3 regions of the Pseudomonas sp. NY8896 genome follow, and region 2 is predicted to be linked to each of the others. Evidence: riboswitches for the same ligand, from Rfam matches in the RefSeq annotation. Region 2 holds a riboswitch; each other region holds the start of a gene.
The links. A riboswitch is a leader RNA that binds a small molecule or an ion and turns the genes downstream of it on or off. The one in region 2 is predicted to bind cobalamin.
Positions count from the first base shown of each region.

Region 1: it holds a riboswitch for cobalamin, as region 2 does, so the genes downstream of both, Q9451_RS17490 (CbtB domain-containing protein) here and cobO (cob(I)yrinic acid a,c-diamide adenosyltransferase) in region 2, are expected to answer to the same signal.
Region 3: it holds a riboswitch for cobalamin, as region 2 does, so the genes downstream of both, Q9451_RS19920 (ABC transporter substrate-binding protein) here and cobO (cob(I)yrinic acid a,c-diamide adenosyltransferase) in region 2, are expected to answer to the same signal.

Region 1 is NZ_CP132350.1:3,903,399-3,905,653, forward strand. Features, by position in the region: gene Q9451_RS17485 (LLM class flavin-dependent oxidoreductase) at 1-786, shown strand, start outside; cobalamin riboswitch at 900-1,124, shown strand; gene Q9451_RS17490 (CbtB domain-containing protein) at 1,218-1,406, shown strand; gene Q9451_RS17495 (CbtA family protein) at 1,416-2,102, shown strand; gene Q9451_RS17500 (cobalamin biosynthesis protein) at 2,102-2,255, shown strand, end outside.
Region 2 is NZ_CP132350.1:5,390,537-5,392,791, reverse strand. Features, by position in the region: gene Q9451_RS24280 (sorbosone dehydrogenase family protein) at 1-541, opposite strand, end outside; cobalamin riboswitch at 769-991, shown strand; gene cobO (cob(I)yrinic acid a,c-diamide adenosyltransferase) at 1,110-1,721, shown strand; gene Q9451_RS24270 (cobyrinate a,c-diamide synthase) at 1,718-2,255, shown strand, end outside.
Region 3 is NZ_CP132350.1:4,448,889-4,451,143, reverse strand. Features, by position in the region: gene Q9451_RS19925 (iron ABC transporter permease) at 1-182, opposite strand, end outside; gene Q9451_RS19920 (ABC transporter substrate-binding protein) at 182-1,192, opposite strand; cobalamin riboswitch at 1,303-1,502, opposite strand; gene Q9451_RS19915 (DUF1624 domain-containing protein) at 1,531-2,255, opposite strand, start outside.

The DNA.
Region 1 (2,255 bases), 1.5 Mb from region 2:
ATTACCGGCGGCGACAGCGGCGACCTGCAGCGCGATGGCGACTTCCTGGACAAGGATGCCCGTTATGCGCGCACCGACGAATACCTGCAGGTACTGCGTGACACCTGGACTCGCCATGAACCGTTCGACCACCAGGGCACACATTACCGCGTCGAAGACAACCTGACCCTGGTCAAGCCAGTGCAGCATTTGCCGATCTATTTCTCTGGCGCCTCTGATGCGGCCGTCGAAGTGGCCGCCAAATACGCCGATGTGTACATGATGTGGGGCGAACCGCTGGAACAGGTACGCGAACGCATCGCCAAAGTGCGCAAGGCCGCCGCCCGCTACGGACGCGAAAAGCATATTCGCTTCAGCCTGTCGTTGCGGCCGATTCTGGGCGCTACCGAGGCCGAGGCCTGGGGCCGTGCCGAGCGCATTCTGGCCGACGCCCAGGCGCGGATCGGCATCCACCAGGGCAACCGCCGCGAGAAGAACTTCGGCAAGAGCAATGCCGGCTCTGAGCGTCTGGTGCAGCTGGCCAGCCAGCGCAAAGTGCATGACACCCGGCTGTGGACCGAGATTGCCGCGCTGGGTGGCGGTGCCGGTAACTCTACGTCGCTGGTGGGGACTGCAGAGCAGGTGGCAGAGGCCGCATTGGCTTACTACGAGCTTGGGGTGAGCACTTTCCTGTTCCGCGGTTTTGACCAATTGCGTGATGCGGTCGAGTACGGGCAGGACCTGATCCCGCGCATTCGCGCGCTGGTGGCCCAGCGTGAGTCTGGCCGCGATATTCGAACTGCGTAGATTTCTACGGTACGGCTGCAGGGATAGCGCCGTCCGGCAGGAACCCGCGCAAGCCTGAAATGGGTGGAAGGCAGATGCACCCACAGATTGACGCCAAGCCCGCCCCATGCTCTCCTTATGCCTCACGTTCAGGTGCCCCCATAGGGGGTGAAACGGGAAACCGGTGCGTCGCAGGCCCTCCAGCAGGGCCGGACAATGCCGGTGCTGCCCCCGCAACGGTAAGCGAGTGAAGCGTCTGTACCACTGTGCCTCGTAGTACGGCATGGGAAGGTGACGTGTTCCAGGAGCCCTGCTCTTCCTCGCAAGCCCGGAGACCGGCCTGGCGTTCATGAACACCCCGCGGTGGGCGGGCGCTGTTGCATTCCCCTGGGCGACCCCGCCCGGGGCTGCCGCGCTCGCCCGTTGCTCACTAAAAAGCAGAGGAACGCGTCATGCCCGTCACCAGCGCCAAGCAGCACAGCCTTGCCACACCCGTCACCCTCAGCCAGCGCGTAGTCATCGCCGTCGGCGCCAGCCTGTTGGGCCTGTGCCTGGTGTACTTCGCCGGCTTCTCGCACATCGAGGCCGTGCACAACGCCGCCCACGACACCCGCCACAGCGCCGCCTTCCCCTGCCACTGAGTACGCCTGATGATCACGCGCATTGCCCGTACTGCGGGTTTCAGCGGGTTGCTTGCGGCCCTGTTGCTGACCTTGCTGCAAAGCTTTTGGGTCGCCCCGCTGATTCTCGAAGCGGAAACCTACGAGTCCTCGGCCCCGGCCGCACAACACGAACATGGCGGCAATGAGGGCGCTCATGAACACAGCGCCGAAGCCTGGTCACCAGAAGACGGCTGGCAGCGCGTGCTGTCCACCACCGGTGGCAACCTGGTGGTGGCGGTGGGCTTTGCCCTGATCCTCGCCGCACTGTATGGCCTGCGCGAGCCGAAGCGCGTCAGCACTGGCGCCTTGTGGGGCCTGGCCGGTTTCGCCGTGTTCTGTCTGGCCCCAACGTTGGGGTTGCCACCGGAACTGCCCGGCACTGCTGCCGCCGACCTGGGGCAACGCCAGGCCTGGTGGATTGGCACGGCCAGCGCCACCGCCCTTGGCCTGGCCTTGCTGGTGTTCGCCCGCCACTGGCTGCTGAAGGCGCTGGGCGCCGTGCTGCTGGTTATCCCCCATGTGATCGGTGCGCCACAGCCTGAAGTCCATGAAAGCCTGGCCCCCGAAGCACTGGAGACGCAGTTCAAGATGGCCTCCTGGCTGACCAACGCTGCCTTCTGGGTGGCGTTGGGCCTGCTCAGTGCGTGGCTGTTCCGCCGCTCCAGCGAGGCCTGATGCCGGCTTTCTACGCTGGCTTGGGCTGCCGCCGGGGTTGCCCGGCGGATACCCTGCAAACCCTGCTGCACCAAGCCCTGGCTAGCCAGGGCCTGGCGCTTTCCGACCTGCGCGGCATTGCCAGCATCAACCTCAAGGCCGACGAAGCCGGCC
Region 2 (2,255 bases):
GCATGGCGCCTGGTTCATAGTGAAAGCGCAGCAGCCTGTCGGTGTCGGCAACATATAGATTCTTGCCTACCAGCGTCATGCCGAAGGGGGAGTTGAGCCCCTCGATGAACGGGGTGCGGATTTCTGCCACACCATCATGGTCTGCATCGCGCAGCAGGGTGATGCGGTTGGCGCTGGGGGCGGTCGCACCGGCGCGCTTCATCGCCTTGCCCATGGCCCAGCCGCGAATACCCTTGCCATCTTCGGGCTTTGGGGGCGCGTTGGTTTCGGCTACCAGCACATCGCCGTTGGGCAGCAAGTAGAGCCAGCGTGGGTGGTCGAGGCCGCTGGCGAAAGCGGTGACCTGAGTGCCTGGTGCTGCGGTGGGCTTGCCGCCCTTTGGCCAGCCGACTGCGGGGGCGATGTTCACGGTGGGGATCAATGTCGTGACGGGGGCAGGCAACTCGGGTGTTGGCCCGCTGCCCTCGCTTACGTTCAACAGGGCCGTTTCGCCGCAGCCTGCCAGGCTGGCGGCGACTAACCAAGGCAACAGGCGGTTCATGGGCAGCGTCCTCTGAAGCAGGCCTATGGGATTGAGAGGGCGCGCAGGGTTCCGTCCCTTGGTCTTGCTCTTGCTTCGGCTTTTGCTTCAAAGCGCGCGATAGTCCAGGCGACGCAGATTGCGACTTCAGCGTTCAGCCTCCTGAAGTCGCGAAGATCAAGATAAAGATCAAGAGCATAAATAGCTGCAACACCCGCTTCGATTGACGCTCCCGGTGCAACCCTCTAACCTTCGCGCGTGTTTCAGGTGCCCTGCCAGCTTCGACTGGGCAGGGTGAAACTGGGAAGCCGGTGGGCGCCTGCATGGCGCGAATCCGGCGCTGCCCCCGCAACGGTAAGTGAGCAGAAGGCCGCGCAAGGCCACTGGATGCCAGCATCCGGGAAGGCGCGCAGGCCAGGGCCTAACGCCCACTCACAAGCCCGGAGACCGGCCTGTTACTGCCAACGGCATCACGGAGGGTGATGCGCGGTGCACCGTGGCGCCCTGCCATGGCCCCTGCGCGTTCTCCGTTTGCCTGCCTATTACCTGCCGCCGCGCGTTGCCGTGGTGCCAGCCAGCGGAGAACCCCATGAGCGAATCCACCGAACGCGACGAACGCCACCTGGCGCGCATGCAGCGCAAGAAGGCGGTCATCGACGAACGCATCGCCAATTCCCCCAACGAATGCGGCCTGCTGCTGGTGCTGACCGGCAACGGCAAAGGCAAGAGCAGCTCGGCCTTCGGCATGCTCGCACGCGCCCTGGGCCATGGCATGCAGTGCGGTGTGGTGCAGTTCATCAAAGGCCGCAACAGCACCGGCGAAGAACTGTTCTTCCGCCGCTTCCCCGAGCAAGTGCGCTACCACGTCATGGGCGAAGGCTTTACCTGGGAAACCCAGGACCGCCAGCGCGACATTGCTGCCGCTGAAGCCGCCTGGGCGGTGTCGCGCCAGTTGCTGCAAGACCCAAGTGTGCAGTTCGTGGTACTGGATGAGCTCAACATCGCCCTCAAGCATGGCTATCTCGACCTGGACCAGGTGCTGTCCGACATTCAGGCCCGCCCGCCGATGCAGCATGTGATCGTCACTGGCCGTGCGGCCAAGGATGAAATGATCGAACTGGCCGACACCGTGACCGAGATGGGCATGCTCAAGCACGCTTTCCAGGCCGGTATCCGCGCACAGAAGGGCGTCGAGCTGTGAGTCGATCGCGCCACTGCCCCGCCGTGCTGATCGCGGCACCAGCCTCTGGCCAGGGCAAGACCACTGTCACTGCTGCTCTGGCACGCTTGCACCGTAACCTCGGGCGTAAGGTGCGGGTGTTCAAGTGCGGGCCCGACTTTCTGGACCCGATGATTCTCGAGCGGGCCAGTGGCGCGCCGGTGTACCAGCTGGACCTGTGGATGATCGGTGCAGATGAAAGCCGTCGCCTGTTGTGGGACGCTGCCGGCGAGGCCGACCTGATCCTGATCGAAGGGGTGATGGGGCTGTTCGACGGCACCCCGTCCAGCGCCGACCTGGCCCGCCATTTCGGCGTACCGGTGCTGGCGGTGATCGACGGCACGGCCATGGCTCAGACATTCGGCGCCCTGGCTCTGGGCCTGGCGCGCTATCAGGCCGACCTGCCGTTCGCCGGCGTGCTGGCCAACCGGGTGGGCAGCCTGCGCCATGCGCAACTGCTGGAAGGCAGCCTGACCCAAGGGTTGCGCTGGTATGGCGGCTTGTCCCGCGAGCGTG
Region 3 (2,255 bases), 940 kb from region 2:
TAGTTCCAGACGATGCCGGCGTCGATCGGGTCGACCGGGTAGCCGGCCTGCCACAGGTGGTTGGCCAGCACCTGGCCGACCACGCTGGGCGACAGGCTGGTTTCGCCGATGGCGGTACCGGCCAGCAGGGCGGCCAACAGGGCTGCCAGGGCAACCACGATGCAGGGTAACAGGCGCATCATCACTGGGCTGCTTTACCGCTGGCGAAGGCTGTGGCTAGCGTCTGCACGCCGCGGAACAGGCGGATGCCGGCTTGCATGGCGTCGGCGTCAAGAATGATGATGCGATCGTACTTCACCGCATCCATGTTGCGGGTTACCGGGTCGCTGCGCAGGAATTCGAGCTTTTTCTGGTAGTCGTCGGCGGGGAAGCGGCGGCGGTCCATGCGGGCGATGATCAGCCAGGTGGGGTTGGCCTTGGCCAGGGTTTCCCAGCCTACGGTCGGCCATTCTTCGCTGGACTCGACCACGTTGCGCACACCCAGGGTGCGCAGCATGAAGTCGGCGACGCCCTGGCGGCCGGCCACATAAGGGTCGATGTCGAGGTCGGCGCTGGAGAACCAGAACAATGCCGAGGTGGCCGACAGGTCCTTGCCGGCCAGTTGCGCCTTGGCACTGTCCAGGCGGCCTTTGAGCTCGGCATTCAGAGCATTGCCGCGGTCCTGCACATCGAAGATCTCGGCCAGCTGGCTGATGCTCTTGTAGATGCTGCTGACCTGGAACGCCTGCAGACGGGTGCCGTCGGCGCCGACCAGGTTGTCCTTGCCTTCGCAGTCCGACGGCAGCAGGTAGGTGGGGATCTTCAGTTCATCGAACTGTTCGCGGGTGCCGACCACGCCCTGGGCACCGACCATCCATTCGAACTGCACCGCCACCAATTGCGGGCGCTTGCCGACCACGGCTTCGAAGCTGGGGTCGTTGTCGGCCAGGCGCGGCACCTTGGCGTTCACTGCCTGGTACTCGGGCAGCACGTTGTTGAACCACAGCGAGGTGCCCGCCAGTTTGTCGCCCAGCCCCAGTGCATAGAGCATCTCGGTACCGGCCTGGCCGATGGTGACGGCGCGCTGTGGCGCCTGGGCGAACGTCTGCGGCTTGCCGCAGTTGTCGAGCGTCAGCGGGTAGTGGGTGGCCGCGGCCTGGGCCAGGCCGGTAAGGCCTAGGCCGGCGAGCAGGGTGGCGAAACGGGGCAGCATGCTGGGCGATCTCCTATCGGACAGTTCGGGTGAGGAACGCGCGGACAGGCATCGCCGAGCCCCTGCCGGTGGCAGGGGCAACACTGATGGCCAATCCCGGACACCCCGCCGGTTGGTGAATGTAGGCCGGCAGGTCTCCTGACTGGTGCGTCATGGCCCGGCTCCGGCCTTCCCGGGCGGTCTGGCCCAGTGGCATCGATGGAGCAGGCTCGGCACCTACAGTTGCGGGGGCAGTTCCGTTTGGCCCGTATTGGCGGGCCTGGGATTCCCTATTAGTTCCGTGGTGGAAACCGGCGGCCCGCATGGTAGACCATCGCGCCGCCGGGTGAAAACGCTTTTCAGAAGTACTTCAGCCAGGCGATGTCGCGGCGCCGCTGCTTCAGTTGGGCGAACCCGCGTACTGGCAGGTACAGCGAAGCCGCCAACAGCACCGCGCTCAGCCACACCGCTGCAATGCTCTCGAAGCCGAAGTAGTCGCCCTGGTTGAGGCCCAACAGCGCCACGCTGGCCAGGTACAGCAGCTTCAGCACATACAGGTGCAGCAGGTAGAAGAACATCGGGGCCGCACCGAACACCGCCAGGGCACTGATCCAGCGCGCCTGGCCGGCCCGCTCGAAGGCGCGCAGCAACACAAGGCCGCAGCCCAGGGTCAGGGCCAGGAACAGTAGCGACGGTGGGTATTTGGTGATGTTGAAGAAGCTCATCAACGTTTGCGTGAAGGTGGGGTAACCGCTCCACGGCGCCTCACCATAGCCGTTGAACATGCGCAGCAGGACAAAGCCCAGGAGTGCGAGCAACCCGGCCGTCAGCAGGCGTTGCTGGCGTTGTCCGGCCTCGCTGCCGCGCGCGAACCAGGGGCCCAGGCCATAACCCAGGGCAATGACGCCGATCCACGGCAGCACCGGATACGACGTGCGCAGGCGCAGGTTTTCCGACCATTCAAGCCAGCCGCGGTCGTGCAGGATTGCCCAGGGCACGTGCAGGGCTGACCCCACGCCAAAGTGCAGGCCGTCGAGCAGGTTGTGGCCGGCGACGATGATGGCGCCCAGGGTGAGCAGTGCGG